One region of the Streptomyces sp. NPDC029138 genome, then DNA from elsewhere that is predicted to be linked to it. Evidence: riboswitches for the same ligand, from Rfam matches in the RefSeq annotation. Region 1 holds a riboswitch; each other region holds the start of a gene.
What was found. A riboswitch is a leader RNA that binds a small molecule or an ion and turns the genes downstream of it on or off. The one in region 1 is predicted to bind cyclic di-AMP.

Region 1 (7,613 bases):
CAGCACGGCGAGCACTCCCCGGTCGTCCGCACCCTGCGCAAGCAGTACGCGGCGACCCTCATGGACGACGGCCAGTACCGGCGCGCGTTGCCCGAACTGCGCCGGCTCGCGGACGAACGCGCCGCCGAGGCCGGCCAGGCCGACCCGCAGTCGCTGCGCTACCGCTACGAGGCCGCGCAGTGCCTGGAGCAACTCGGCGAACCGGCGGCGGCGCTCGCCGAGTACCGCGCGCTGCTGCCGTACTACGAGAACCAGTACGTCTCCGGGGACCCACAGCTCGCCCACGAGGTGCGCCGCCGCATCGGCCATCTGCTGCTCGCCCTCGGCGACCGGCCGGCCGCCCACGACACGCTCGCGCGCCTCGTCCTGGACGTCGAGCGGCTGCACGGCCCCGGCCATCCGCTGGCCGTGGAGGTCCGCCGGACGCTCCAGTGGCTCGGGCAGGTACGCGGGTAGCAAGGAGGCGCACGGCGGCGTCACGCTGAGCGTCGCCCTGGACGCCCGGGACGCGCCGGTGGCCAGCGTCGGCCGACCCGGCGGCCCCCTCCCGGAGCGGCGCGGCGGTGCCCGAAGCGCGCGCGAATCGTTGGTCGAATGGGTTGGCCGCAGCCTGCTCACTGCCTACCATCGATCACCGCAAGACTTTGTGCACCGTCGCACAATCTCCCTTGGAGGTCTCCTTGCACCGCCGCCGTCGCACCGCGCTCGTCCTCACCGCCGCGATCGCCGCCGCGGCACCCCTGCTGACCGCCTGCGGAAGCGACGCGCACCCGGGCGCCGCGGCCGTCGTCGGCGGGCAGCGGATCAGCGTCGCCCAGCTGGAGAGCCGGGTCAACGAGGTCCGCCGGGCACAGCGGGCCGCGGTGCCGGACGAGACGCAGTACCAGCAGGTCGTCTCCTCCACCGGCACCCTCACCCGCGACACCCTGCACAACATGGTCCTCGACCGGGTGCTGCACCGTGCCGCGCGGGACGCGGGCATCACGGTGACCCGCAAGGAGGTCCAGCAGATGCGCGGCGAGCTGGAGCGGCAGGCCGGCGGCGGCAAGGGCCTGGAGGCGGCCTGGTTGCAGAAGTACGGCATCGCCCCGGCCCGCCTCGACGACAACCTGCGCCTGCAACTGGAGGCCCAGAAGCTCGCCGCGCGGCTCGGCACCGACACCAGCCAGCCCGCCTTCTGGAAGGCCCTGTCCAAGGCCTCCGAGGAACTCCACGTCGACCTCAACCCGCGCTACGGCTCCTGGGACGTCCAGAAGAGCAGCAGGGTGGACGCGGAGACGCCGTGGGTGCGGGAGGTCACGACGGCGGGCGGGGAGCCGGTGACGGCGTAGGCGGGCCGCTGCCCGGCGGGGCGGTGCCACCGGTCACGTGGCGGTGCCACCGGTCATACGATCACACGACCCCGTCGGGCCTGTGGACAACCGAATCCTCTCCCTCGCCCCGTGGGTTACGTTCGGATCGTGAACGAAACCAGCCCCGAAGCCCGTGGGGAAGCCGCCCCCGGCCGCATCGTCCTGCTCACCACCAGCCACCGCGTCGCCCCCGGTCTGCTGTCCTGGCCCGCCTGGCAGGCCCTGCGCACCGCCGACGCCGTGCTGTGCGCGGACGGCGCCCATCCGCAGCTGCCGTATCTGCGCGAGGCCGGGATCGCGGTGGCGGAGGCGTCCCCCACCGCCCAGGAGCTGGTCGACGCCTGCGCCGGAGGCCGGACGGTGGTGGTCGTCGCCACGGGTGAGGGAGAGCCCGCCCTCACCGACGGCCTGGCCCGCCTGGCCGGCTCCGGCCGGGTCGCCATGCCGGAGCTGGAGCTGCTCCCCGCCTCCTACGACCTGCCCGGCGCCCGCCTGCTGGACCTCGTGCAGGTGATGGACCGCATCCGCGCCGAGTGCCCGTGGTCCTCCCGGCAGACCCACGAGGGCCTGGCGAAGTACGGCATCGAGGAGGCGTACGAACTGGTCGAGGCGATCGAGGCCGGCGACCGCGCGGAGCTGCGCGAAGAGCTGGGCGACGTCCTCCTCCAGGTCGTCTTCCACTCCCGCATCGCCGAGGAGGACCCGGACGCGCCGTTCTCCGTCGACGACGTCGCCGGCGGCATCGTCGCCAAGCTCATCCACCGGCACCCGCACGTCTTCGGCGACGAGGAGGCCGAGACCCCGGAGGACGTCAAGGAGCACTGGCTGCGCACCAAGGCGGAGGAGAAGCGGCGCGACTCGGTCACGGACGGCGTCCCGCTCGGCCAGCCCGGCCTGGCCCTCGCCGCCAAGCTCGCCTCCCGCACCCGCACGGCGGGCCTGGCGGTACCCCTGCCGCAGGGCGAGGGCATCGGCTACGAGCTGCTGGCGCTGGCGGTCCGCGCCGAGGCCTCCGGCGTCGACCCGGAGGCGGCGCTGCGGGCGGCGGCCCGGGCGTACCGGGACGCGATACGGACGGCCGAGGGCCTGCCCGCTTAGCCCCGCGGCCCGAGGACGCCGCACGGATTCCAGCCCTACGCTCAGCCCGCTTCCCCGGTGCCGGAGGAACGGCTCCACAGGACAACCCCCGCCGGTCCGGCGCTCCTGGGGTCTGCGGGCTCCGCAGGGCAGCCCCCCCGCGGCTCCCGCGCCCTCGGGGTCTGCGGGCTCCGCAGTACAACCCCCGCCGCTGCCCCGCCCCCGGGTCTGCGGGCTCCGTAGGACACCCCGCCTCTCCCGCGCCCCCCGGGGGTCAGCCCCACCCCGCCCGGCACTGCTCGGCCGGCGGGATACGGTCGAGGAGTGACCGACCAGCCCCACCTCGACCAGCCCGCTCCCGCCCTCTTCACCTGGGAGTTCGCCGCCGACCCCTACCCGGCTTACGCCTGGCTGCGCGAGCACGCCCCCGTGCACCGGACGCGGTTGCCGAGCGGGGTCGAGGCCTGGCTGGTCACCCGGTACGCCGATGCCCGGCAGGCCCTGGCCGACCAACGGCTGAGCAAGAACCCGGCGCATCACGACGAACCCGCGCACGCCAAGGGCAAGACCGGCATCCCAGGCGAGCGCAAGGCCGAGCTGATGACGCATCTGCTGAACATCGACCCGCCGGACCACACCCGGCTGCGCCGCCTGGTCAGCAAGGCCTTCACACCCCGCCGCGTCGCCGAGTTCGCGCCCCGGGTGCAGGAGCTGACCGATCACCTCATCGACCAGTTCGCGCGGCGCGGCTCCGCCGACCTCATCCACGAGTTCGCCTTCCCGCTGCCCATCTACGCCATCTGCGACCTGCTCGGCGTCCCGCGCGAGGACCAGGACGACTTCCGGGACTGGGCGGGCATGATGATCCGGCACGGCGGAGGCCCCCGGGGCGGGGTCGCCCGGTCGGTGAAGAAGATGCGCGGCTATCTCGCCGAGCTGATCCACAAGAAGCGCGAGGCTCTGCCGGCCGAGCCGGCGCCCGGCGAGGACCTGATCTCCGGCCTCATCCGTGCCTCGGACCACGGCGAGCACCTCACCGAGAACGAGGCCGCGGCCATGGCCTTCATCCTCCTCTTCGCCGGCTTCGAGACGACCGTCAATCTCATCGGCAACGGCACCTACGCCCTGCTCACGCACCCCGAGCAGCGCCGGCGGCTCGAGGAGTCCCTCGCGCGCCAGGAGACGGAGCTGCTGGCGACCGGCGTGGAGGAACTGCTGCGCTACGACGGCCCGGTGGAGCTGGCCACCTGGCGGTTCGCCACCGAGCCGCTCACCATCGGCGGGCAGAGCATCGCGCCGGGCGACCCGGTGCTCGTCGTCCTCGCCGCCGCCGACCGGGACCCGGAGCGGTTCGCCGACCCGGACGTGCTGGACCTCGCCCGCCGCGACAACCAGCACCTCGGTTACGGCCACGGCATCCACTACTGCCTCGGCGCGCCGCTCGCCCGCCTGGAGGGTCAGACCGCGCTCGCCACGCTGCTCACCCGGCTGCCCGATCTGCGGCTCGCCGCGGACCCGGCCGAGCTGCGCTGGCGCGGCGGGCTCATCATGCGCGGCCTGCGCACGCTGCCGGTGGAGTTCACGCCCACCGACGGCCACAGGGCCTGATCGCACCGCCTGATCGCACCGCCTGGACGCGGCCCGCCGGGGCCTCGGCACAGGTCCTTCAAGGGAAGATGACAGACGTTCAACTCTGTGATCTTCACGTGATCTGCGCGGCATGAACTTGTGACAAGTGATCGTCTGCCGATACGTTCACCCATCAGCGCGGCGACCGGCTTCATCCGCCGCGCCGGTCCTGCTGTCGCTCGAAAGGCTTCTGCATGCTCTCCGGGAACGGCCGACACCGTCGCCCCCGTCAGGCCCCGGCTCTCCTCGTCGCGGCCGGAGTGACCGGCTCCGCCATCGCCATCCCGCTCCTCGGCGCGGCGAGCGCCAACGCGGCGGACGGCACCACCTGGGACAAGGTGGCCGAGTGCGAGAGCGGCGGCTCCTGGAGCGCGGACCCTGGCAACGGGTACTACGGCGGCCTCCAGATCTCGCAGGAGGACTGGAACGCGTACGGCGGCGGCCGGTTCGCGGCCAGCCCCGACCAGGCCAGCCGCAACCAGCAGATCGCCGTCGCCGAGAAGATCCTCGCCGACAGGGGCACCACCCCCTGGGCCACCTGCGCCCTGCTGTCCGGTCTGACCGAGGACTCGGGCTCGACGCACGTCGACACGGGTGTCGGCGGCTCCGGTGGCAGCGGCGGTTCGGGTGACTCGTCCGGATCGGCCGGCAACTCCGGTACATCCGGTTCGTCCGGTGGCTCCGACTCGTCCGGTCTGCCGGGTTCGTCGCCCTCCACCGGTGCCGGCTCGGACGCCAACTCCGGCTCGAAGACGGGTTCCTCCTCGGACGACACCGGCACTCCGAGCGTCAAGCCGGGCAAGGACGCCGGTGAGGCCACCGGTTCGACGGGGACCAAAACCCCCAAGTCCGACAAGTCCACCGCGCCGAGCGCCGGAAGCTCACAGGGAACCGACAGTTCGCCCACGGCCACCCCGGACGCCGGCATCCAGGACAACCCGCAGCAGGCCGCCGGTTCTTGGAGCCTGGTCGACACCGGGTCCCTCAGCGGCGGACGCCACCGCGGCGCGAGCGCGGACGAGACCGGTGCGGACGAAAGCGTGACAAACGGTCAGAAGGCCGCATCTTCCGGCCGTCATGCCTCCCGCGAAACGGACACGTACACCGTCCGCCAGGGCGACTCCCTCGTCTCCATCGCCGACTCCCTTGACGTCGACGGCGGGTGGCGCGCGCTCTACGCCGACAACAAGACGGCCATCGGAACCGACCCGAACGACATCAGTGCCGGTCAGACCCTGGAAATCGGGGGCGAAACGGGCGCGAGGTAGCGGGAGTTGACGCCCCACTTAACGCCCTAATGTCCGGTTTGGCGAAAGTGTGGGATGAGTCTCAGAAGCCCTGATCGTCTTTGAAATTCCGCGGATCGCGTGTCTACGGTCAGGACCGCTCGTCACCACGAGCCCCGGCAGCCGCAACGCCGAATCCTGCCAGCGGTTGCCCGGGAACAGTCGTCGCGTCAAGCGCCGTAGGCAGGAGCGGGGGACCCAAGGTAAGTGCCGGGCCCGGCAGTTGATGCCGGAACCGGCTGGGGGTGAAGCCGCATCCCGCGCAAGCGGAGTGCGGCCGGGCAACTCAACCGGCCCGAACCCGACAGCTCACCTCGCAGGCGTCGGTGAGGGGATCGATCCATGCTGTTCTCCAGCAAGGGCAAGCACCGTCGTCCGTCCAAGGCCGTCCGCGCCATCACGCTCGCCGGTGTCACCGGTGCCGCCGTCGCCGCCCCGCTGATGGCGGCCGGCAACGCCTCCGCCGCCACCGCCTCCCAGTGGGACACGGTCGCCCAGTGCGAGTCCGGCGGCAACTGGTCCATCAACACCGGCAACGGCTACTACGGCGGTCTCCAGTTCTCCGCCTCCACCTGGGCCGCGTACGGCGGCACGCAGTACGCCGCCACCGCCGACAAGGCGAGCAAGGCGCAGCAGATAGCCGTCGCCGAGAAGGTCCTCGCCGCTCAGGGCAAGGGCGCCTGGCCGGTCTGCGGCACGGGCCTGTCCAGCACCCCGTACAACGGCTCCGCCCCGAGCACCTCCACGAACTCGGGCGGCTCCACCACACGCTCCACCGGCGAGCAGGCCGCCTCCCGCTCCGCCGAGCGTCCGGCCGCGAGCCCGAGCAAGAGCCAGAGCAGGACCGTCACCACCCCGACCGGCAAGAAGGTCAAGAAGGGCGACGGCGAGTACAAGGTCGTCACCGGTGACACCCTCAGCTCCATCGCCGAGAAGCACCACGTGCAGGGCGGCTGGCAGAAGCTGTTCGAGCTGAACAAGGACATCGTCGAGGATGCCAACCTGATCTACCCGGGTCAGCAGCTGCACCTGAAGTGACATCCGGCTCCGAGCCGGAGCAGAGGCCCGCGCATCCTCGCGGGCCACGCTGAAGGCCCCTGTGCGGGCCGTCCCCCCGTCCCCACGGGCTCCCCGCCCCGGTGCGTGTTCCCCCGTACGCACCGGGGCGGGGCTTTTTCGTGTCCACCGCCCCCGCACCCTTTGTTTCGGCGAGAAACAAAAGGTACCGTCGGCTTGTCCACGGGACGGTCGGTCGGTGGCCGACGCCCCTGGGACGGTTAGGCTCTAGTCGCAAGGCACACCAGCCCCGCACTTCCAGCGTCACATCCAAGAAGGAGATGCTCGTGCCGTCCATCGACGTCGTCGTAGCCCGGGAAATCCTGGACTCCCGAGGCAACCCCACGGTCGAGGTCGAGGTCGGCCTCGACGACGGCAGCACGGGTCGTGCCGCCGTCCCGTCCGGCGCCTCGACGGGCGCCTTCGAGGCCATCGAGCTGCGCGACGGTGACCCGAACCGCTACCAGGGCAAGGGTGTCGAGAAGGCCGTCCTCGCCGTCATCGAGCAGATCGGCCCGGAGCTGGTCGGCTACGACGCCACCGAGCAGCGCCTGATCGACCAGGCCATGTTCGACCTGGACGCCACCGACAACAAGGGCTCCCTCGGCGCCAACGCCATCCTCGGCGTCTCGCTCGCCGTCGCCCACGCCGCCTCCGAGGCCAGCGACCTCCCCCTCTTCCGCTACCTGGGCGGCCCGAACGCGCACCTGCTGCCGGTGCCGATGATGAACATCCTGAACGGCGGCTCGCACGCCGACTCCAACGTGGACATCCAGGAGTTCATGATCGCCCCGATCGGCGCGGAGTCCTTCTCCGAGGCGCTGCGCTGGGGCACCGAGGTCTACCACACCCTGAAGAAGGTCCTGAAGAGCAAGGGCCTGTCCACCGGCCTCGGCGACGAGGGCGGCTTCGCCCCGAACCTCGGCTCCAACCGTGAGGCCCTCGACCTCATCCTGGAGGCCATCAAGGAGGCCGGCTACGCCCCCGGCCAGCAGATCGCCCTCGCGCTCGACGTGGCCGCCTCCGAGTTCTACAAGGACGGCAAGTACCTCTTCGAGGGCAAGGAGCGCTCCGCCGCCGAGATGACGGAGTACTACGAGGAGCTCGTGGCGGCCTACCCGCTCGTCTCCATCGAGGACCCGCTGTTCGAGGACGACTGGGCGGGCTGGAAGGTCCTCACCGACCGCCTCGGCGACAAGGTCCAGATCGTCGG
Region 2 (7,613 bases), on a different contig from region 1:
TGCCCGGCGTGCGTCCCGTCCGGCTCCCTGTGCCGAGCTGATTCTTCGGGCTGGGGTGCGGAGGGTCGTCACCGCGTGGCGTGAACCCGACACCTTTGTCCACGCGGCCGACGGGACGGGGGTTCTCGTAGCCGGAGGTGCGCGGGTTGTCGTGCTTCCTGAGCTGGAGGAGCTTGCCAAGGCGCCGAACGTTCACTTGCTGTGAGCGCCTGCCCGGTCTGCCAGGGCTGGGCCGGAAAACACTCAGGGCCCGGAATCCGTTGGATTCCGGGCCCTGAGCCTTCAGTAGCGGGGACAGGATTTGAACCTGCGACCTCTGGGTTATGAGCCCAGCGAGCTACCGAGCTGCTCCACCCCGCGTCGTTGTGACTCCAGTGTACGCCATGCGCGGGACCGCTCGCGCACCCCTTTCGGTCCACACCGGTCGCCGCCGGCCCCGGGGCCCGGAAACCTGGAGGTACGTCGGACAAGCGGGAGACACGCGGTGCGCCCTGGAAAGGTGGAGGAGAGCCCGTACGCCAGGGCGGGCGGCCGGCTCCCCGGCGACCCGGTGCCCGACCCGGGCCTCGGCGGCGAGCGGGCGCCGCTGCGCGCCCGGCGCCGCCCGAGCCCCCGGGCCCTGGCCCGCGCCCTGCCGGCCCTCCTCATCGTCTGTGGTGTCCTGTACGGCCTGCTGGCCCCGGACGACTTCACCGCCGTCCCGTTCTTCACCGCGGCCCCGCTGGTCGCCGCGCCCCTGTCGTCCCTGCGCACCACCGTCCTGACCGGCCTCGCCTCCCTCGCCGCCGCCTACGCCGTGCACACCGACGCCGGGGTCCATCCGGCCGTCGGCACTCTCACCGACGTGGTCACCGTGGCCACGGTCGCCCTGCTGGCCGTCGCCATCAACCGGGTGGTCCGCCGGGGCGACCGGCGGCTCGCCTCCGCGCGGGAGATCGCGGAGGCCGCCCAGCGGGCCGTCCTGCCGGAGCCGGACGAACGGATCGGGGGCTACGAGATCGCCGCCTGCTACGAGGCGGCACGGCAGGACGCGTTCATCGGCGGCGACCTGTACGCGGTGCAGGACAGCCCGTACGGCGTCCGGCTGGTCGTCGGGGACGTGCGCGGCAAGGGCATGGGCGCGGTCGCCGCCGTGGCCGTGGTGATCGGCGCGTTCCGGGAGGCGGCCGAGCAGGAGGCCACGCTGGAGGCGGTCGCCGAGCGGCTGGAGCGAGCCCTGGCCCGCGAGGGCACCCGGCGCGACGGGATCGACGCCTTCGAGGGGTTCACCACCGCCGTCCTCGCCGAACTCCCGCACGACGACGGCGTCGTACGGATCGTCAACCGAGGTCATCCGCCACCACTGCTGCTGCACGCCGACGGCACCGTGCGCGCCCTGGTCCCCGGCGAGCCCGCGCTGCCGCTCGGCATGGGCGACCTGGGCCTGTGGCCGGACCGGGCCACCGAGACCGGCTTCCCGAGCGGTGCCACCCTGCTGCTCTACACCGACGGCCTGTCCGAGGCCCGGGACACCCACGGCCGGTTCTACGACCCCGAACGGCGGCTCGCCGGGCGCACCTTCGCCGGCCCGGCCGCGCTGGTCGGACGGCTCGCGCAGGAGGTGCGCCGGCACTCCGGCGGCATGACCGACGACATGGCGCTGATCGCCGTACGCCGGCCCTGAACGTCACCGAAGGTGACCGGACGAGCGCCGTGCGCATAACATCTGAGTCACCATCAAAACCGAAAGTGACTGCTGAACGGGACCGCCGCTCGGTCAACTCGCCCTTTTTGGCGGGGTAGTGGGTGATAACTTCACCGGTAAAGACGTGAATGATCAAGCCGAACGGCTTGGAAAGTGACTGGCAGGTCTATTAACGTTCGATAACGCAGCGCGGTCGTCACAGCCGTCACAAGAGGCGGCTCCGTGCGCACGCGCCGAATCCCGCAAGGGAGCCGGGGAACCACCACCCTGGGGTGAATCACGCGGATGCCGCCGTGGACTCACGGAGTCCACGACCGGTATACGCGCGTAGGAGACCTTCCTGCTCCGAACCCGTCAGCTAACCCGGTAGGCGAAAGGAAGGAAAGGAGCACGCCCGCGTGGCGTCCAACCGGCCTGTCCCAGAAGCCCCGTTCATACCGGCACAGCGCGAGCCCGAGACCTTCGGGTACGGCGCCTACCACGCCGAGGAGGGCCCCTGGGAGGAGTGGAACCCCACCGAGGAGTCCGTCGCCCCGGTCCGTGGCCGGCACCGCGTGGCCAAGCAGCGCGGCGGCTTCGCGCGCAGCTCCACCGTCCTCGGCGTCGGCGTCATGGCCGCGGTCGGAGCGGGCGGCATGGCCAGCGCCAACACCGGCAAGCCGCCGGTCTCCATCTCCCTGCCGGACCTGCCCTCCGTCGGCTCCCTCTTCGACGACGACTCCGCCGACCCCCAGCCGGCCGAGGCCGCCACGACCACGCTGAGCAGCGTCGGCGTGACCACGGACGCCGCCGAGGACACCGCCGACGCGGGCGAGGCGCTGCGCACCCGGATCATGGCCCAGGCCGAGCAGCAGCAGGGCCAGGCCGAGAGCAAGGCCACCGCCGCCGCACTCGCCGCCGCCGAGAAGCAGAGCGCCGCCGCCGCAGCCCAGGCCGAGAAGGAGGCCGCCGCCAAGGCCGCCGCGGCCAAGGAGAAGGCGGAGGCCGCCGCCGAGAAGAAGGCCGAGGAGGAGCGGCTGGCCCGGCTGGCCAAGCAGTACACGCTGCCGACCTCGGCGTACACGATCACCTCGACCTTCGGCCAGGCCGGCGGAATGTGGTCCTCCGGCTACCACACCGGTCTCGACTTCGCCGCCCCCACCGGCACCCTGATCAAGGCCGTGCACAGCGGCACGATCACCGAGGCGGGCTGGGCCGGCTCCTACGGCTACCGCACGATCCTCACCCTGGACGACGGCACCGAGCTGTGGTTCTGCCACCAGTCCTCGATCAGCGTCTCCGTCGGCCAGAAGGTCACCACCGGCGAGGTCATCGGCCGCGTCGGCGCCACCGGCAACGTCACCGGCCCGCACCTGCACCTGGAGGTCCACCCCGGCGGCCAGGCCACCGGCATCGACCCGATGGCGTGGCTGCGCGACAAGGGCCTCACTCCCTGAGGCCCGTTCAGCGCGGGTGAAGTTGGCGGGAACTCGGCGTCGGCGGCGGGATGTGATCACCCACCGCCGGCGTTGACTTGACGTATGACGTCACTTCGCAAACTCGGCTCCTCCGATCTCGAGGTCTTCCCGCTCTCCCTCGGCGGCAACGTCTTCGGCTGGACCGCCGACGAGCAGACCTCCTTCGCCGTCCTCGACGCCTACACCGCCGCGGGCGGCAACTTCATCGACACCGCCGACTCCTACTCCGCCTGGATCGAGGGCAACCAGGGCGGCGAGTCGGAGACGATCATCGGCAAGTGGGTCAAGGCCCGCGGCAACCGCTCCGATGTCGTCATCGCCACCAAGGTGAGCCAGCACCCGGAGTACCAGGGCCTGTCCGCCGCCACCATCAAGGCCGCCGCCGACGCCTCCCTGCGCCGCCTGGACACCGACCACATCGACCTCTACTACACCCACTTCGACAAGCCCGAGGTGCCGGTCGAGGAGATCATCGGCGCACTGGACGAGCTGGTGAAGGCCGGCAAGGTCCGGCACATCGCCGCCTCCAACATCAGCCCCGAGCGCCTGCGGGCCTCCCTCGACTTCTCCGACCGCGAGGGTCTCGCCCGTTACGTCGCCCTCCAGCCGCACTACAACCTGGTCTCCCGGGACACCTACGAGGGCCCGCTCCAGGATCTCGTCGCCCGCGAGGGCCTGTCCGCCGTCCCGTACTTCTCCCTCGCCTCGGGCTTCCTCACCGGCAAGTACCGGCCCGGCACGACCGTCGACAGCGCCCGCGCCGGCGCGGCCCAGAAGCACGCGGACTCCGAGCGCGGCCAGAAGGTCCTCGCGGCCCTGGACGAGATCGCCGCGGCCCACGAGGCCCCGGTCGCCACGGTCGCCCTGGCCTGGCTCGCCGCCCAGCCGACGGTCACGGCCCCGATCGCCTCGGCCAGGACGGTGGAGCAGCTTCCGGCGCTGCTGGGGGTGGCGGAGCTGAAGCTGACGCAGGCCGAGGTGGCGCAGCTGACGGAGGCATCCGCTTAGCCCGTCCCAGCGCGACGGCACGGCCCGGCGGTGCCGAACCCACGTCAGCCCCTGCGCCAGGACCTAGGTGCGATACGGGTTGTACGCGGGATACGGCACCGCCTGATACCCGTACGGCGCCGCCGCCCCCCGGTACACCGGCGCCGGAACGGACGCCCTGCTCGCGTACTCCAGCGCGGGCCGGGCCACATGCCTCCGCTTCCACAGCTCGTCCAGCAGCTCCCGCTCCCGGACGACGAAGTCGGCCCCGGCCTTCCCCTTCCGCCCCCGGTGCCGCAGGAACGCCAGCGAGGTGGCGTACGCCTCGTACCGGGCCACCTCCCGCGCCGCCGCGCGCCCGTAGTGGTGCCGGGCGTAGTCCCGGGCCATGCGGCGCGCCCGCATCGATCCGAGCGCGAACGGCTCGGCCGGCCCCAGCCACCCGGCCAGCACATACGTCGGCAGCTCCGCCCGCACGGTCCGCAGCTCCCGCTGCCGGGTCCAGATCGCGAGCCAGGTCACCAGTCCGAACGCGGGCACCATGAAGGCTCCGTAGACGGCGAAGAAGCCGTACTCGCCGAAGGTGGACGAGCCGTTCCAGAAGGCGTGCATGCCCATCGCGAGCAGCAGCCCGCCGAGCGGCAGCAGCACCCGCCGGGCATGCTGCCGCTCGGCGGACAGCGCGGCGATGCCGAAGCCGATGCCGGTGAGGACGGTGAACAGGGGGTGCGCGAACGGGGACATCACGATGCGCACGAAGAAGGTGGCGGCGGTGACGGAGGCGATGCCGCGGTCGCCGGTGAGCTGGTCGGTCCCGAAGGCCGTACCCAGGTAGAGGATGTTCTCGGTGAACGCGAACCCGGTGGCGGTGACGCCCGCTATCACCACCCCGTCCACGATCCCGGTGAAGTCACGCCTGCGGAAGAGGAAGACCAGCAGGACGGCGGCGGCCTTCGCGGACTCCTCCACGATCGGGGCTATCACCGTGGCGCCCAGGGTGTCGGCGCCGGCCGGGTCCGCGGTCGAGGTGGCGATCCACCGGGTCGCGAAGCTGTTGGCCACGATGGCTATCAGCGCCGCCGCGCAGGCCCCCCAGGCGAAGGCGAAGACCAGGTTCCGCCAGGGGCCCGGCGCCACCCGGTCCAGCCACCGGAAGGCGGCTATCAGCCAGGGCACGGGCAGCACGGCCAGCCCGAGGCCGACGAGGAAGCCCTCCGTGCCGGTCTGCCGCCGGACGAGCGCGAGGATGACCAGGCCGGACAGCGCCAGCAGTGTGCTCAGTGCCCCGTACCGCACCCACCTGCGCTGCCACCAGTGCGGGTGGCGGAGCACACCGTCGCCGGGGCTCGGGGGATACGTCGGAAACGGAGGACTGGTGGCCACGGCATCGACCCTAACGGTGACGGGACGAGGGGCTGGAGCGGATTATCGGTCCTGCTCAGCGGTCCTGTGCGGGACGCGCCGGAACAGCAGATCGTTCACCACATGTCCCTTGTCCAGTCCCTGCCCCTCGAAACGGGTCAGTGGCCGGAACGCCGGGCGTGGCGCGAAACCGCCGTCCGCCTGGGTGTTCTCGAATCCGGGATGCGCGGTGAGCACGTCCAGCATCTGCTCGGCGTACGGCTCCCAGTCGGTCGCGCAGTGCAGGATCGCGCCAGGTCTCATCCGGGACGCGGCGAGCGTCAGGAACTCCGGCTGGATGAGCCGCCGCTTGTGGTGCCGCTTCTTGGGCCACGGGTCGGGGAAGAAGACGCGCAGCCCGTCCAGCGCGTCCGGGCGGAGCATCTCCCGGAGCAGGATGATCGCGTCGCCGTTGCCCACCCGGACGTTGGACAGGCCGTTCCGGTCGGCGAGACCCAGCAGGTTCCCCTGGCCGGGGGTGTGCACATCGACGGCCAGGATGTTGGTGTCCGGGTCGCCCGCGGCCATCTGCGCGGTGGCCTCGCCCATCCCGAACCCGATCTCCAGGACCACGGGGTGGTCGTTGCCGAACAGCTCGCCGAGGTCGATCACCCGCTGCCCGTCGATGTCCAGCCCCCACGTGGGCCACAGCCGCTGCAACGCGTCGGCCTGCCCGGCCGTCACCCGGCTCCGCCGCGGCTGGAAGCTCCGGATCCGCCGCTCGAAGTGCGACCCGGCCGGATCGGCCTTGGGCCCGTCCGGAAAACGCGGCTCCCCCTTGGCCCGGGCGTGCCGGACGGAGGCACCGGGGTCGTGGGGTGCCGGGGGCGGGGCGGGGGTGTTCACGGAGTCAGACACAGTACGACCGATTTTACGGGCCTCGAGCGGGCGGCCTTCCAGCCGGCCGAGTGGCACTACAGCGAGCCGAGCATCGCCAGCACCCGGCGCCCGACCTCCCGCCCGATCGGCAAGGAAGCCGTGGCCGCGGGCGAGGGCGCGTTGAGCACGTGCACCGCCCGGGCCCCCTCCCGGATGAGGAAGTCGTCCACCAGCGTCCCGTCCCGCAGCACCGCCTGCGCCCGCACCCCGGCCGGGGCCCGCACCAGGTCGTCGGCCTCCACCGCGGGCAGCAGTCTGCGCACGGCCTCCAGGAACGCCCCCTTGGACACCGACCGGCGCAGCTCACCCGCCCCGTACCGCCAGTGCCGCCGGGCGATCGCCCAGGACCCCGGCCACGCGACCGTCCCGGCCAGCTCCCGGGGCCGTACGACCCCCCAGCCGTACCCCTCCCGGGCGAGCGCCGGTACCGCGTTGGGCCCGATGTGCACGCCCCCGTCGATCCCGCGTGTCAGATGCACCCCGAGGAACGGGAACGCCGGGTCCGGCACCGGATACACCAGCCCCCGCACCAGCTCCGGCCGCGCCAGCTCGTAGTACTCCCCGCGGAACGGCACGATCCGCACCTCGGGCTCGTCGCCGGTCAGCCGCGCCACCTCGTCGCAGTACAGCCCGGCGCAGTTCACCAGCACGCGAGCGCGGACGACGTCCCCGCTCGCGGTGAGCACGGCCACGCCCCGCTCCGGCCGCCGGTCCACCCGTACGACCTTCGCGCCGTACCGGATCTCCGCCCCGGAGGCCCGCGCCAGCTCGCGCGCGACGCCCACGAAGTCGCACACGCCCGTCGTACCGACGTGTATGGCGGCGAGGCCCCGCACCTCCGGTTCGTACTCGGTGATCTGCGCGGGCCCCAGCTCCCGCACCGGAATGCCGTTCTCGCGCCCGCGCTGCACCAGCGCGTGCAGCCGGGGCAGCTCCTCGCGCTCGGTGGCGACGATCAGCTTGCCGGTGACGGCGTGCGCGATGCCGTACTCGGCGCAGAACTTCACCATCTCGGCGGCGCCCCGCACCCCGTACCGCGCCTTGAGCGAGCCCGGCCGGTAGTAGATCCCGCTGTGGATGACCCCGCTGTTCCGCCCCGTCTGGTGCCGGGCCGGCCCCGGCTCCTTCTCCAGCACGGTCACGCGCGTGCCCGGCGCGGCCCGCGTGATCGCGTACGCCGTCGACAGCCCGACGATCCCCCCACC
Region 3 (7,613 bases), on a different contig from region 1:
CGTCACAGCCTCGCACCAGCCGCACTCTGGCCGAGACTGCTTGCGTGCGCATAGAATGCACACGCATTCAATCGCGGTACGACATGAGACACCTGGGGGACCCATGAGCCGCCGCTTCCTCTTCGTCCTGGGCAGCGCCCGCGAGGCGGGCAACACCGAACTGCTGGCCCGCGAGGCCGCCGCGCAGCTGCCCGGCGACGCCGAACAGCACTGGCTCCGCCTCACCGACCACCCCCTGCCCGACTTCGTGGACCTGCGGCACGACAGCGACCACGTCCGGCCGCCCTCGGACACCCCGGCCGGACTGCTGCTGGACGCCACGCTCGCGGCGACGGACATCGTGATCGCCTCGCCGCTGTACTGGTACTCGGTGTCCAGTCTCACCAAGCGCTACCTGGACTACTGGTCGGCCTGGCTGCGCACCCCGGGCGTCGACTTCAAGGCGACGATGGCCGGCCGCACCCTCTGGGGCATCGCCGCGCTGGCGGACGACGAGCCGTCGGTCGCCGACCCGTACGCCGGCACGCTCAACAACTCGGCCGCCTACCTGCGGATGCGCTTCGGCGGGGTCCTGCTCGGCAACGGCAGCGCGCCCGGCGACGTACGCAAGGACACCGAAGCCCAGGCGCGCGCGAAGACGTTCTTCGCGCAGGACGCGCCCCTCGCACGCTTCCCGTACGAGGACGCCGGCGCCCCACTGCGGTGAGCGGACGCTAGGCGTTGATGTCCTTCGCCGTGAACCGCGCCCAGGCCGCCGCGCCGAACACGGCCGCGTACAGGCCCTGGAGACCGAGGTTCTTCACCAGGTCGTCCCAGTAGACGGGGTCGCGCATCAGGTCGGCGAAGGACAGCCAGTAGTGCGAGAACAAGTACGGCTGGAGCGCGTGCAGCTGGGGTATCTGGTCGACGATCTGCACGGTGATGAGCAGGCCGACCGTGGTCGCCATCGCCGCGATGCCGCTGTTGGTGAGCGTCGACACGAACAGGCCGAGGGCCGCCACGCCGACCAGTGAGGCCGCGACGACCAGGGCGATCAGCAGGGCGCGGCCGAGCCCCTCGGCGAAGCTGATCCGGGTGCCGGAGATCGTCGTCAGCTCGCCGAGCGGGAAGAGCAACGCGCCGACGAGCAGCGCCGAGACGGCGACGACCAGCGTGGCCAGCAGGCAGAAGGCCAGCACGGTCGCGTACTTGGTGAGCAGCAGCCGGGTGCGGCCGGCCGGGGCGACCAGCAGATAACGCAGGGTGCCCGCGCCGGCCTCCCCGGCGATCGCGTCGCCCGCGACGACACCGACCGCCATCGGCAGGAAGAACGGCAGGGTCGCCGCCAGCGCGGTGAACACGAGGAACAGGCCGTTGTTGGTGATCTGCGAGATGAACGCCGGGCCCTCGCCGCCGCCTCCGCCCGCCGGTCCGCCGCCCCGCGTCTCGATCCTCACGGCGATCCCGACCAGCACCGGCACCGCGGCCAGCACCCCGAGCAGGGCGAGCGTGCGCCAGCGGCGGACAGTGGTGACCAGCTCGCTGCGCAACAGCCCGAGGGTCCACAGGGGGTTCGGCCGGCGCCCGGCGCCCGCCGGGAGCACATCAGCCCGCGACATCGAAGCCCTCCCCGGTCAGCGCCACGAACGCGTCCTCCAGCGAGGCCCGTTCGACGGTGAGGCCCCGGACCCGGACGCCCGCCGTGACCAGGGCCTCGGTCACCTCGGCGAGATCCCGCGCGGGCGGTTCGCCGGTGACCCGGTCGCCGTCGGCCGTCACGTCCCCGACCCCGAGTTCCTTCAGGACGCGCGCCGCCTCGGCCGGGTCCGGGGTGGTCACCACCAGCCGGCCGCGCGCCCCGGCGGCCAGGTCGGCCACCGCGCCCTGGGTGACGAGCCGGCCCTGTGCCATGACCGCCGCATGGGTGCACACCTGCTCGATCTCGTCGAGGAGGTGGGAGGAGAGGAAGACGGTCGTGCCGTCGGCGGCCAACTCCCTGATCAGGGTGCGGATCTCACGCATGCCCTGCGGGTCGAGGCCGTTGGTGGGCTCGTCCAGGACGAGGAGCCTGCGCGGCTGGAGCAGCGCGGCGGCCAGCCCCAGACGCTGTTTCATACCGAGCGAGTACGCCTTCGCCTTCTTGCCGGCGGCGGCCGCGAGGCCGACCCGGTCCAGCGCGGCGGCGACGCGGGCGCGCCGGGTGCGCGGGTCGGCGGTCGGGTCGGCGGCGTCGTAGCGCAGCAGGTTGTCCCGGCCGGAGAGGAAGCCGTACAGGGCGGGGCCCTCGATGAGGGCGCCGACCTGCGGAAGGACCGTACGGGCCGCCCGCGGCATGGGCCGGCCGAGCACCCTGGCCGTGCCCGCGGTCGGCTCGATCAGGCCCATCAGCATGCGGATGGTGGTGGTCTTGCCGGAGCCGTTCGGGCCGAGGAAGCCGAAGACGCTGCCCGCCGGGACGGTCAGGTCGAGACCGTCCACGGCGAGCTGCCCGCCGCGGTAGCGCTTGCTGAGGCCGCGCGTGGCGATCACACTCGCCGTCGCGTCGCCCGGGTCCGGCTGCGTGGCGGACGGTTCGTCCATCGGCTTCCCCTCGATTCGTCGTGCCCCGGAGGGTCAACGCCCGGTCACTCCGCGTAGTTCCCGGTGGAGATCACTTCCCCGTGTCGGCCGCCTTCACCAGGGCCTCCTTGGTCACCGCGCCGGCGTACACCTTGCCGTCGTCGGTGATCAGGGCGTTGACCAGGCGCGTGGAGAAGACCGTACCCTTGCCGAACTTCCCGGAGACCGGGTCGCCGAGCGAGCCGAGGAAGCCGCCGAGGTCACCGCCCTGGGAGCCGGTCGGCAGGCCGCCCTTGGCGCCGGTGTCGAAGGTGGCGACGGACGTCCAGCCCTTGCCCAGCACATTCAGCCCGTCCATGCCATCCAGGCCCCCGGCGAACTCCTCGCCGTGCTTCGGGGCGTGCTCCCGGTCCCCGGCCGCGTCCTTCTCCTCGGTGACCTTCGCGCCCTTGGGCGGCGTGAAGTCGAACGTGGAGGCGGCCGGCCGGGCGAAGGAGACCTGGGTGAAGCCCGCGTCGATCACGGCGGCGCCGCCGCTCCTCGGGGTCAGCGTGAACTTCAGCGGCATGCCGGTCTTCGCGTCCACGGCGATGCTGATCGCGCCGACCGTGGTGCCGGACTGCTTGGGCCGGATCAGCAGCTTGTACGCGTCGCGCCCGGCGACCTGGGCGGTGCCGTCGACGGTGACGGACGTGGTGTCGTCCACCGACTTCAGGGCCTCGTCGGCGAAGTCCTTGGGCGTGGCGGGCGGCTCGGCCTCGCGGTCCTTGCCGGGGCCGGCCGCGGTGGAGTGGTGGACCTCGTTGCTCTTGCTGTCGTAGCCCCAGACGTCCTTGCCGTCGTGGATCAGGCTGTACTCGGCGCCGCTCTCCAGCAGCGACAGCTTCTGCCGGTCCGGGCCGTCCGCGGCGACGCGCAGGGTGTGCGTGCCGGAGACCAGCTCGGTGAGCTTGGCCTGCGGGTCGGCGGAGGAACCGTCGCCGGAGCCGTCCCGGCCCGCGCCGGACATCAGGCCGTTCTCCAGGCCGCCGAGGTCGGGCAGGCCGAGGTCGGTGCTGATCTTCACCGTGCCGGACAGCTGCTGCACGTCCGACTTGGCGATCTTCTCGATGAGCTGCTGTGCGCTGATCTTCGGCAGGTCGGGGTCACCGGAGTCGGCGAGCGCCGGGACCAGCCCGATCGTGGCCGCCGCCACCCCCACCACCGCGACCGGCACGGCGTACCGGGCGGCCTTGCGCCGGCCCGAGCGCGGGTGCTCGTCCCGCGCCGCGCCCACTGCGTCGTCGGATTCGTACGGTGCCATGTGTGCCTTACCTCCGTCGTCGGCGGCGGCTGTCCTCACGCTGGTCCGCTGGTCCACCCTGAGCCGCCATTCTCACCCGAATCGGTGAGGAGTGGTGATTTCCGTGGTGTCCATCTGACCAAATCGGCCGTGAACAAGCGTCAGACCTCGGAGCCAACTCCGTCTACACCTGCGGTATGACACCCGGCGGCGGTTTCTCCACCCGACCCGTAGGGGTCGTACCGGGGGCCGGCACCCGTACGGGTGAGCGGCCGGGTCAGCCGGCGCGGTGCACGACCGCGTCGCACAGCTCGAGCAGCGCCGCCTTCGCATCGCACTCGCGCAGCGGGGCGAGCGCGGACCGCGCCTCCTCCGCGTACCGCACGGTGTCCCGGCGGGCCTGCTCCAGCGCGGGGTGCGCGCGCAGCGCGGCCAGCGCCTCGGCGTGCCGGGCGTCGTCGCTGAGGTCGGAGTCCAGCAGCTCGCACAGCGCGACGTCCTCGGCCAGCCCCAGCCGGGCGGCCCGCTCGCGCAGCCGCAGTACCGGCAGGGTCGGGATGCCCTCGCGCAGGTCGGTGCCCGGGGTCTTGCCGGACTCGTGAGAGTCGGAGGCGATGTCCAGGACGTCGTCCGCGAGCTGGAAGGCGACCCCGAGCCGTTCGCCGTACTGGGTGAGCACGTCGACGACCGTCTCGTCGGCGCCGGACATCATCGCGCCGAACCGGCACGACACCGCCACCAGGGAGCCCGTCTTGCCGGCGAGCACGTCCAGATAGTGCTCGACCGGGTCTCGGCCGTCCGAGGGACCCGCGGTCTCCAGGATCTGGCCGGTGACGAGCCGTTCGAACGCCAGGGCCTGCACCCGGACCGCCTCGGGGCCGAGGTCGGCGAGGATCTGGGAGGCTCGGGCGAAGAGGAAGTCGCCGGTGAGGACCGCGACCGAGTTGCCCCAGCGCGTGTTGGCGCTGTCCACGCCGCGCCGTACGGCCGCCTCGTCCATGACGTCGTCGTGGTACAGCGTGGCCAGATGGGTCAGCTCCACGACCACGGCCGACGGCACCACGCCCGGCGTGTAGGGGTCGCCGAACTGGGCGGCGAGCATCACGAGGAGTGGCCGGAACCGCTTCCCGCCCGCCCGCACGAGGTGCTGCGCGGCCTCCGTGATGAACGGGACCTCGCTCTTGGTGGCTTCGAGCAAGCCTTCCTCGACAGCCGCCAATCCGGCCTGGACATCGGCTTCCAGAGCCTGGTCCCGCACGCTCAGCCCGAACGGCCCGACGACGGTCACGAGGGGTCTCCTGTCTGCTGGTGTCTGCTGGCGATTACACGGTTTGTCGATAGGTCGCTGCCATCACTCAAGTCAGCGTATCCGGTCCTGTTTCGATCACCGATAGCGCCCACCGGTCCAGCCCGGGCGATATCGGATCATGATCGACATGGTTTTGATCACATGATGTGAGCGGACATTTCTCCATATAAGAGTAATCCGGACACTGTGCCCTCACCTCGACAACGACGCGCACCCCATGCCGGGTTCCACCATCACTCCGACTTCAGGCGTGAATCCCCCTAATCCCCCATGTCCGATTTAAATCTGTTTGCTATTTCGTGAGTTGGGTCACGCGCCCGGCGGACCCGCCCCCTCGACCGAACCTGCTCGATACCTTGCGCCGTCGGCGAGTTGAGGATTGGCAACCGCAAAGGATCAAGCACCTCATACGCCGTCGATCAAGGTCAAATCGCACGTTCTATGAATCCGGCACTTGTTCCCGACATGTGCTCTCGCATACGTTCCGGGCCGTCGGGCGGACGCCGAATCCTGCCGCCGCCCGTATACCCATCCACGAACTCATTCGTACGGCAGGAGCGGGGGACCCAGGTAAGCCGCTGGTCCGGACGGCACACGCCGCGCCGGGACGGCTAGGGGTGAAGCCATGCCTCCGTCAGGGGCACGGCCGGGCACCTCCCCGCCCGAACCCGACAGCTCACCTCGCAGGCGCCGGAGAGGAACGCCCCCATGTCTGCTGTCGCTCAGCCCCGCCGTACCCGGAACAGCCGCGTTGTCCGCGCCCTCACCGCCGTCGGCACCGGCGCCGCCGTCCTCGCCCTGCCGCTCATCGGCGCGACCAGCGCCTCCGCGGCCCCCAGCACCACCGCGACGGCCGCCACCACCCCGGCCGGCTACCCGAACAACCTCGACGGCTGGATCCGCGAGTCGCTCGCGATCATGGCCGAGAAGCGCATCCCGGGCACCTACAACGGCATCTACCGCAACATCATCCGCGAGTCCTCGGGCAACCCGAAGGCCATCAACCTCTGGGACTCCAACGCCGCCAAGGGCATCCCGTCCAAGGGCCTGCTCCAGGTCATCGACCCGACGTTCAACGCGTACCACGTGGCCGGAACGTCCTTCGACATCTACGACCCGGTCGCCAACATCACCGCCGCCTGCAACTACGCGGCCGCCCGCTACGGGTCGATCGACAACGTGTTCGGCGCGTACTGACCGGCACCGGCGGCCCGGCCGGACGCTACTGATATTCCGGTCAGTCGGTCGGGAAGAGTCTTTCGAGGACGACGGCGACGCCGTCGTCCTCGTTCGACAAGGTGACCTCGTCGGCCACCGCCTTGAGTTCGGGATGCGCGTCGGCCATGGCGACACCGCGCCCGGCCCAGTCGAACATCGGGATGTCGTTGGGCATGTCGCCGAAGGCGAGGGCCTCTTCGGCGGCGATCCCGAGCCGTTCGGCGGCCAGCGCCAGCCCGGTCGCCTTCGTGACCCCGCTCGGCTGGAGCTCCACCGTGCCCGGCCCCGACATGGTGACCGTCGCCAGCGAGCCCACCGCGGCCCGGGCCACGGCCGCCAACTCGTCGTCGGACAGGGTGGCGTGCCGCAGCAGCACCTTGCTGATGGGCGCGCACCACAGGTCGTCCCGCCGGCCGACCCGCACCGCGGGCAGCGTCGGGTGGGGCATCCGGTAGCCGGGCTCGATGAGCGTGAGCCCCTCCACGCCGTCCTGGTCGACCGCCGCGTACACCTGCCCCACCTCCGCCTCGATCTTGCCGAGCGCCGTGTCGGCCAGTTCCCGGTCCAGCCGCACCGACCACAGCAGACGGTCGGTCCCGGCGTCGTAGACCTGCGCCCCCTGCCCGCATACCGCGAGCCCCGCGCAGCCGAGGTCCGCGAGCAGCGGCCGTACCCGCGGGGCCGGGCGGCCCGTCACCACCAGGTGCCGGGCGCCGGCCCGCGCCACCCGCGCGAGCGCGGCGAGCGACCGGTCGGAGACGGTGTCGTCGCCGCGCAGCAGCGTCCCGTCCAGGTCAGTGGCGATCAGTGCATATGCCGGGGTGGGTGCCATGATCAGAGAATACGGACAGGGCGCACCGCCGACTCACCCGCCGTTCCCCGCACTTACGTGCCGTCCCGCCCCAACCGCCCGCCATGGACCAGGCGATGGGCGCTGCTCACCGGTGGGCCACGGCCAGGTGCTCCATCAGGCACGGCGAAGCGAACTCCCGGAGGATCACGCCGGGCTCCTCGCCCCAGCCGCGGGCCAGGCTGAGCAGTCCCTCACGGGTGCCGATCCGCGTGGTGCCGTTCACGGCGGGCCGGTTGCGCCTGGTGAGGCACTGCCCAAGACGCGCAGCTCGGCCGTAACGTGTGGCCCGACCACATGGAACGCATCGCCATGCATGGCCCGGATGAGAGTGAGGCAGCACCCCATGCCCCCCTTCGACGTCCCCGAGGGCGACCCCTTCGGTCCGCACAACCTCCCCTATGGCGTGTTCTCGC
Region 4 (7,613 bases), on a different contig from region 1:
CGGGCGGCTGCGGGGTCGCCGAGTCGGTGCTGACGGCGCTGGACCGGGCGGGGGTGCCGTATCCGGGCATCCGGGTCGCGGTGCAGGGTCTCGGCACGATGGGCGGGGCCACCGCGCGCTTCCTCGCGCGCGCGGGTCTGACGGTGGTGGCCGTCGCCGACATCAAGGGCACGATCGCCAACCCGGCGGGGCTCGACGTCGAGGCGCTGCTGGCGGCGCGGGACGGCTATGGCACCGTCGACCGCGGCGCGCTGCGCCCCGGCGACCGCGAACTGCCCGGCGACGCCTGGCTGTCCGCCGAGGCTGAGGTGCTGGTGCCGGCCGCCGTGTCGTACGCCGTCGACAGCGTGAACCAGGAGCGGATCAGGGCGCGTTGGATCGTCGAGGCCGCCAACATGCCCGTCGTTCCCGAGGCGGAGGCGCTGCTCTCCGCGCGCGGGGTGACGGTGCTGCCGGACGTGGTGGTCAACTCCGCGACGAACGCCTGGTGGTGGTGGACCCTGTTCGGCGACATCGGCGCGGACGCCGACGAGGCGCTGGGTCACATCCGGCGCTCGATGCGCGCCCTGGTCGGCCGGGTGCTGGACCGTGCGCAGGCCGACGGAACTTCCCCGCGCATGGCCGCGCACGCCCTGGTGACCGACCGGCTGCCAGTGATCGCGGAACGGTTCGGGTGGTACCGGTGACCGGCCTGCCGTGGCGAGGCATAGGCGCGGTGGGAGGAGCACGAGGAACAAGAGGAACAGGAGGAACAAGAGAAGCACCGACCGCGTGAACGGGCGACGGCTTCGGCGGCACCGGGTCAACCACTAGGGTGACCGCGTGGCGAGAGTGCGGTTGAGCGTGGCCGAGCGGCGGGAGGAGCTGCTGCGGGCAGCCATCGAGCAGATCGAGGTGCGGGGCGTGGCGGCGGTCAGGATCGCCGACGTGGCCGCGGCCCTCGGTGTGAGCAACGCGCTGGTGCTGTACCACTTCTCCACGAAGGAGAAGCTGGTCGCCGCCGCGTTCACCTACGCGGCCGAGGACGACCTGGCGCGCCTGCGCAAGCTGTTGGGCCGGCGGACCACCGCGCTGCGCCGGCTGCGGGCGGCGGTGCGCTGGTACGCGCCGACCGGGCAGGCCAAGGGCTGGCGACTGTGGATCGAGGGCTGGGCCGTGTCCCTGCGCGAGCCCGCCCTGCGGGAGGTCACCCGGGAGCTGGACAAGCAGTGGAAGGCGGCGATCGCGGACGTCATCGCCGAGGGCGTCGCGTCCGGTGAGTTCGCGTGCGCGGACCCGGCCGGCACGGCGTTGCGACTGACCGCGCTGCTGGACGGGCTGGCGGTACAGCTGACGTCGTACCCGGGCGCGGTACCGCGAGCCCGGGCCCAGGAGTGGGTGGACGACGCCCTCGCCCGCGAACTGAGCCTGGACCGGGAGGCGTTGACCGACAGACAGCGGTGACGCCCCCGGGCTCCGGCCCTCCCGGCGACCACCCCCTCGGGACCGCGCGCTCTACCGCAACTTCCAGGCGGTGACCGCGATGAGCCCCATCCGGTTCCAGAAGCGGATCCGGCGCGACCCGCCTGCGGACCGCCGTACGCACCCCCCGTGGGCGTCCTGCCCCGAGCCGCTGGACCGCGAAGGAGGTGCGTTCGGGCCTGGGGAGCGGCGAGGGCGCCCGCGCCGGTGGTGCCGGCGCGGGCCGTGGCGGGCGGAAGCGAGCGTTCCGGGCGAGCCTAGGCCACCGAAGCGATCCGCATCTTGATGTCGTGCGGTGACAGCGTTCCCTTCGCGGTCACGTGGTCGCCGGAGGATTCGCCGCGCAGGCGGCGGCCGATCCAGGGGACGAGGTACTCGCGGGCCCACTGGACGTCGTCGCGGCGGATCTCCAGCGTGCCCCGGGGCGGCAGCGGCGGCCACGGCTGCTCCGGGTCGGCCGGGACGTCCAGGCCGAGGACCTGTCCGGCGCGCAGTGCCACGCGCGTGTGCCCCTCGGGCGAGAGGTGCAGCCGGTCGTTGTCCCAGGCCCTGCGGTCCTGCACGGACTTGAGGGACCACAGGTCGAGGACGGGGCAGCCGTACCGGTCGGCGATGGCACGGACGTGCCCGTTGTAGGTGGCGATCTTGCCGCGCAGGTGCTTGAGGACGGGGACGCCACGGGTGTCGAACCCGGTCGTCACCATGACCGTGCCGGCGGCCTCCGTCAGCCGGGCCACGGCCCGTTCGAAGCGCTCGGCCACCTCGTCGGGGTCCGTGCCCGGGCGGATGATGTCGTTCCCGCCGGCGCAGAAGGAGATCAGGTCCGGGGCCATGCCGATGGCCTGCGGCACCTGGTCGGCCACGATCTGGTCCAGCAGCTTCCCGCGCACGGCGAGGTTGGTGTACTGGAAGTCTCCCTCGGGACGCCGGTCGGCGAGCAGCACCGCGAAGCGGTCGGCCCAGCCCACGAACGCCCCGTCGGGGCCGGGGTCGCCGACGCCCTCGGTGAAGCTGTCCCCCACCGCCACGTACGACCCGATCACTGATCTGCTGTCATTCTTCGAATCGTCTGCCACGTCGGACCATGATTCACCTTCGGATGTGACCTACGCGACCGTAGGCAGGGCTTGACGAACGGTGAGATGAGCCACTCTTAAATAATTTGCAAAGCAAGGAATAGAGGCTGCCGGTACACCGAAGGCCGGACCCGGGGATCGTGGGTCCGGCCTTCGGCAGCGTGTCAGGCAGGTGGTTCGAAGGGGGCGCGGGCGTCAGCCGACGGCGACGCCGTGCGAGCGGAGGTAGGCGACCGGGTCCACGTCCGAGCCGTAGTTCGGCGTGGTGCGGATCTCGAAGTGCAGGTGCGGGCCGGTCACGTTGCCGGTGGCGCCGGACAGGCCGATCTGCTGACCCGCGGTCACGCTCTGCCCGGCCGAGACGGAGAGCCGGGAGAGGTGGCCGTACTGGGCGTAGTAGCCGTCGTTCAGCTTGATGACGACCTGGTTGCCGTACGCGCCGCCCCAGCCGGCGGAGACGACGGTGCCCGCGCCGACGGCCTTGAGCGGGGTGCCGGTCGGGACGACGAAGTCGACGCCGGTGTGGTAGCCGCTGGACCACATGCTGCCGGCGACGTGGTAGGCGGTGCCGACGGTGGCGCCGGCCACCGGGAGGGTGTAACCGGCGGACGCGGGCTGGGAAGCGGGCTTCGCCGAGGCCTGCTGGGTGGACTTCGATGCGGCGGAATCCGTGGACTTGGGGGCCGCCGACTCCGTGGTGGCCGCCGCCTTCTCGCCGAGGCTCAGCTTCAGGCCCGGGTGGATGACCGCCGGGTCGGCGCCGATGGCCTGCCGGTTGTCGTCGTAGAGCCGCTGCCAGCCGCCGCTGACGTGCTGGTCCGCGGCGATCGTCGCGAGGCAGTCGCCGCTGCGCACGGTGTAGGTGCGCACGCCCGAGTTCTGCTGCGCGGCAGTCTTCTTCACCGCGTCGGGAAGGGTCTGCGCGGCCGGTCCGGAGACGGACTGCGCGGGGGTCGCGGCGTGCGCTCCGGTGGCCCCGAGGAGGGGCAGGGCCAGGGCGGCGCCACCGGTTCCGGCGACGGCGAGGGAGCGGGAAAAACGCGGGGTCTTGGGACGTCGGTGCTTACCCTTGGCAGGCATGGCGCAATTCCTCTCCGACGCCTGCGAGGTCAGCTGTCGGGTTCGGGCTGGAGCTGCCCGGCCGTGCGCGGCACGGCTGCACCCCTAGCCTGTCGCGGAGACCGGACAGGCAGTTCTTACCTGGTGGGTCCCCCGCTCCTGCCGACGCGGGTCAAGTGTGTGGGGAGTCCGGACGGCGGCAGGATTCGGCGTTCCGCCCGGGTCGGTGGCGAACGTAAGCGAGCAGGACGCGCGGAAACAAGCAGCCGGTTCCCGTTGTTCCGGTTTCGGATGATCGGATACGGGAATTCACGGTCACCGAGCGTGAATTCCCGCCCCTTCTCCTTTTCAATTCGCCTATTCCCCAGCGGAATTACGTGGACATGGCGCGCGACGCACCGTCACCGATATGACGCTCCTCACGCTCCACCCCTCCAGGCTCCCCCATTCCGCGGCGAGTTGGAATGAAGGCGTCAATTCGGGCAGAAAAGTCAGATACGACGCAGGTGGATAACCGTCGCATCCAGGTCACCCTTGAGCCCGGTCCGCAGCCCATGGTGCAGCAGTACGGCACCTCGGTACACTTCGCCCGTTTCGCGGCATTCGTACGACGCCGCCGGGTCGAGCCCGCGCAGCCGCACCGCCGGTACCGGCTCGCCGTAGCTCTGCGCCTGCAACCAGGCGAGGACGACGGTCTCCTCCCCCCGGACGTACTGCACGGCGCTCAGACCGCCCGTCGGGGGCCGCAGCCGGTACAGCTCGCCGTGCTGCACGACCGGGCGGATCTGCTTGTACAGCTCCACCCACCGCCGGGCCTCGGCCAGCTCCTCCGCGCTCCACTCGGTCAGGTCGCCACCGACCCCGAGCACCCCCGCCATGGCACTGACGAACCGGAAGCGCAGCGAGCTGACCCGCCCGTTGAGCTGGGTGTTCGGGCTGTCGGTGACCCAGGCCGCCATCACGCGCGCGGGATGGATCTGCGTGAAGCCGTGCTGGATGGCGAGCCGGTCCAGCGGGTCGGTGTTGTCGGAGGTCCACACCTGGTCGGTGCGGCCGAGCACCCCGAGGTCGATCCGGCCGCCGCCGCCCGAGCAGGACTCGAAGGCGACTTTGGGGTGCGCGGCCCGCAGCCTGTCCAGCAGGGCGTAGAGGGCGCGGACGTGGTCCACCCACAGGCGCTGCGGGTACGGCTCCCCGGGCCAGCCGGCGTCGGTGAAGCAGCGGTTGAAGTCCCACTTCACGTAGTCGATCGGGGCGCTGGACAGCAGGGTGTCCAACTGCTCCCACAGATACTCCTGGACGTCCTCGCGCGCGAGGTTGAGAACGAGCTGATTGCGCAGTTCCGTCCGCTTCCGTCCCGGTTGGTACTGCACCCAGTCCGGGTGGGCGCGGTACAGGTCGCTGTCCGGGTTGACCATCTCGGGCTCGACCCAGATGCCGAACTGCATGCCGAGCCCGTGCACCTGGTCGGCGAGGGGCTTCAGGCCGTGCGGGAAGCGGTCGGGGTTGGGCGTCCAGTCGCCGAGGCCGGCGCGGTCGCTGGTGCGGGCGCCGAACCAGCCGTCGTCGACGACGAACAGCTCGATGCCGATCTCGGCGGCCCGGCGGGCGAGCGTGAGCTGCTGCTCCTCGGAGATGTCGAAGAAGGTGGCCTCCCACGAGTTGAACAGCACGGGCCGGTCCCGCTCGGCGTCCGGGATGACGTACGCCCGCTGGTAGGCGTGCCAGGCGCGGCTCGCGCCGCCGAAGCCGCCGTCGGTCCACAGCCCCGCGAAGACCGGGGTGGTGTACGACTCCCCGGGCGCGAGGAGCAGCAGGCCCGAGTCGTCGTAGCCGGCGCCGCCGGTGATCTGCACGCGCGCGTCCGGGAGCTGGGCGACCGCGATGCGCCAGGAGCCGGACCAGCCGAGCGCGCAGCCGTAGACCTCGCCGCGCTCCTCGGTGGCGTCGGTGTCGAGGGCGACCCAGGGCAGGTGCTGGTGGCCGGTGTGGCCGCGGCGGCTGCCGATGACCTTCTCACCGAAGGTGAGGGGGGCGGTGGCGAGCCGGGACTCGGCGGCCCAGCGACCGTGCAGCTGGGACAGCCGCCAGCCCTCGCGGTCGGGCAGGGTCCAGGTGGCCGCGTCGGCCCTCAGCAGCTCCACGCGCGCGTGGCCGCCGTTCTCGACGGTGACCCAGCGCTCGACGACGTCCCCGCGCATGCGGTAGTGCAGGGTGATCACCACGCCGTCGTCGTCGAAGCGCAGCCGCAGCTCGTCGTCCTCCGTGGTGTCGTACGACACGAAGCGCCACTCGGTGCCGCGCCGCTCCTCGGTGCGCACGGACAGGGCGGGGCGGACGAAGCGGGGGCCGCCCTCGACGGGGTACTCCTCCCGGCCGTCGAGCGGGGACTCGAAGGGCCAGTAGCCGGGCAGCGGGCTCACCGCGAGGGCCTCGGCGTCGGCGAGGGCGATCCGTGGCCCCCAGTGCAGGTGGAGCAGCTCGTCCGCGCCGGTCAGATGCAGGGCGTAGCTGCTGCCGGGGCCCGACAGGAGCCAGGTACGACCGTCTTCGGCGATGTCCAGCATCGAGACCTCACAGGTGCCAACAGATCCGCTCAAGTGCCAACATCATCAGGGGCCGCGGACCCCTCTGACAATGCCTGTGGACAACTCATTGCCCGAGGAAATCGATGCCGTATGGTCGACGGAGCGCCTGCCGACGAGCCGCGACGGCGGGAACCGACCGGGAGGAGCCCCCGTGACGCAGCAGGTCCCGTCGACCGAGCCGGAGCTGGCCGGAGTGCGCAATTTCCGTGACGTGGGCGGGCTGCCGACCACGGACGGGCGGCGGGTGCGGTACGGCGTGCTGTTCCGCAGCGGGCACCTGGCGCACGCGACGGAGGAGGACGCGGCCTTCCTCGCCTCCCTGGGCCTGCACACGGTCTTCGACTTCCGCAACGCGGCCGACCAGAAGCTGGAGGGCCCGGATGTCGAGCTGCCCGGCGTGCGGAATGTGAACCTGCCGCTGAGCGATCCGGCGGACGGCGCCGAGTTCTGGCAGATGGTCCGCGACGGCGACCTCGACCAGCTGCGCGCGATCCTGGACGACGGCAAGGGCGCGGCCCGGATGATCGCCTCCTACCGGAAGATCGTCAGGGAGCGCACCGCCGAGCACGCGCGCGTGCTGCACGCGCTCGCCGACGACAGCGTGCCCGCGCTGATGCACTGCGCGGCCGGCAAGGACCGCGCGGGCATCTCCATAGCGGTCACGCTCCTCGCTCTCGGGGTGGAGCGGGACGCGATCGTCGCCGACTACCTGGAGTCGGGTGCCAAGCACCGCCGCTACAAGGTCCGCCGCAGCGGCAGCGCGGACACCGCGTACACCCCCGAGGTGATGGAGCTGCTCAACCCGCTCTTCGACGCCCGCGCCGAGTACCTGGAGGCGGCCTTCGCGAGCATCGAGGAGACCTGGGGCGACGTCGACACCTACCTGACCGAGGGCCTGGGCCTCTCCTCCGACACCCGCGAGCGGCTGCGCGCACGCCTGCTGGACTGACGGGCCCGCTCAGGGAGCCCAGGGCAGGCGTATCGCCTCGATCTCGGTGTCGCGCAGCAGGGCCTCGACGAGCGGGGCGGGGCCCGCCACCTTGGTGGCCCACAGGTCGTAGTCGGTGCACAGGACCCATGTGCGGTCCTCGGCCCAGAGGTTGGACGGGCTGAAGTCGACCTCGGGGTTGTCGTACAGCAGCCGCGCGTCACCGAGCCGGCCGGACCGGACGTGCGGGTGCTCGAAGTCGGGGTGCCGCAGCATGAGCGGGTTGTAGTAGGCCAGACAGCGGGTGTCCGGGCCGGCCGGGCTGTGCTCGGTGAGGATCTCGGTCAGCCGGTTCCAGGTCTCGCGGTCCAGGCTGCCCTCGGTGGGCGGCGCGATCCGCAGCGGCCAGCTGCCCCCCTTCCGTGCCGAGGGGAGGCAGCGGTACGAGGGCAGCAGCCCTTCGGGCACCAGCGGATCGCCGGTCCGCGCGGCGAGGTCCGC

Region 2: it holds a riboswitch for cyclic di-AMP, as region 1 does, so the genes downstream of both, ACZ4WH_RS23325 (M23 family metallopeptidase) here and ACZ4WH_RS07455 (transglycosylase family protein) in region 1, are expected to answer to the same signal.
Region 3: it holds a riboswitch for cyclic di-AMP, as region 1 does, so the genes downstream of both, ACZ4WH_RS00435 (transglycosylase SLT domain-containing protein) here and ACZ4WH_RS07455 (transglycosylase family protein) in region 1, are expected to answer to the same signal.
Region 4: it holds a riboswitch for cyclic di-AMP, as region 1 does, so the genes downstream of both, ACZ4WH_RS27065 (M23 family metallopeptidase) here and ACZ4WH_RS07455 (transglycosylase family protein) in region 1, are expected to answer to the same signal.

Annotation. Positions count from the first base shown of each region.
Region 1 is NZ_JBVHWM010000005.1:93,344-100,956, reverse strand. It holds gene ACZ4WH_RS07480 (protein kinase domain-containing protein) at 1-456, shown strand, start outside; gene ACZ4WH_RS07475 (SurA N-terminal domain-containing protein) at 681-1,331, shown strand; gene ACZ4WH_RS07470 (nucleoside triphosphate pyrophosphohydrolase) at 1,461-2,450, shown strand; gene ACZ4WH_RS07465 (cytochrome P450 family protein) at 2,754-4,037, shown strand; gene ACZ4WH_RS07460 (transglycosylase family protein) at 4,253-5,326, shown strand; cyclic di-AMP (ydaO/yuaA leader) riboswitch at 5,510-5,682, shown strand; gene ACZ4WH_RS07455 (transglycosylase family protein) at 5,687-6,382, shown strand; gene eno (phosphopyruvate hydratase) at 6,682-7,613, shown strand, end outside.
Region 2 is NZ_JBVHWM010000030.1:75,550-83,162, forward strand. It holds gene ACZ4WH_RS23310 (dihydrofolate reductase family protein) at 1-205, shown strand, start outside; tRNA gene ACZ4WH_RS23315 (tRNA-Met) at 287-360, opposite strand; gene ACZ4WH_RS23320 (PP2C family protein-serine/threonine phosphatase) at 485-1,663, shown strand; cyclic di-AMP (ydaO/yuaA leader) riboswitch at 1,906-2,072, shown strand; gene ACZ4WH_RS23325 (M23 family metallopeptidase) at 2,083-3,120, shown strand; gene ACZ4WH_RS23330 (aldo/keto reductase) at 3,205-4,149, shown strand; gene ACZ4WH_RS23335 (PrsW family intramembrane metalloprotease) at 4,213-5,511, opposite strand; gene trmB (tRNA (guanosine(46)-N7)-methyltransferase TrmB) at 5,554-6,387, opposite strand; gene lhgO (L-2-hydroxyglutarate oxidase) at 6,444-7,613, opposite strand, start outside.
Region 3 is NZ_JBVHWM010000001.1:81,291-88,903, reverse strand. It holds gene ACZ4WH_RS00460 (flavodoxin family protein) at 104-706, shown strand; gene ACZ4WH_RS00455 (ABC transporter permease) at 714-1,598, opposite strand; gene ACZ4WH_RS00450 (ABC transporter ATP-binding protein) at 1,585-2,559, opposite strand; gene ACZ4WH_RS00445 (LolA family protein) at 2,630-3,841, opposite strand; gene ACZ4WH_RS00440 (polyprenyl synthetase family protein) at 4,098-5,108, opposite strand; cyclic di-AMP (ydaO/yuaA leader) riboswitch at 5,653-5,832, shown strand; gene ACZ4WH_RS00435 (transglycosylase SLT domain-containing protein) at 5,838-6,326, shown strand; gene ACZ4WH_RS00430 (HAD family hydrolase) at 6,367-7,179, opposite strand; gene ACZ4WH_RS00425 (hypothetical protein) at 7,286-7,423, opposite strand; gene fahA (fumarylacetoacetase) at 7,544-7,613, shown strand, end outside.
Region 4 is NZ_JBVHWM010000039.1:76,355-83,967, reverse strand. It holds gene ACZ4WH_RS27080 (glutamate dehydrogenase) at 1-686, shown strand, start outside; gene ACZ4WH_RS27075 (TetR/AcrR family transcriptional regulator) at 823-1,443, shown strand; gene ACZ4WH_RS27070 (SGNH/GDSL hydrolase family protein) at 1,719-2,504, opposite strand; gene ACZ4WH_RS27065 (M23 family metallopeptidase) at 2,733-3,617, opposite strand; cyclic di-AMP (ydaO/yuaA leader) riboswitch at 3,621-3,785, opposite strand; gene ACZ4WH_RS27060 (alpha-galactosidase) at 4,088-6,163, opposite strand; gene ACZ4WH_RS27055 (tyrosine-protein phosphatase) at 6,336-7,133, shown strand; gene ACZ4WH_RS27050 (hypothetical protein) at 7,143-7,613, opposite strand, start outside.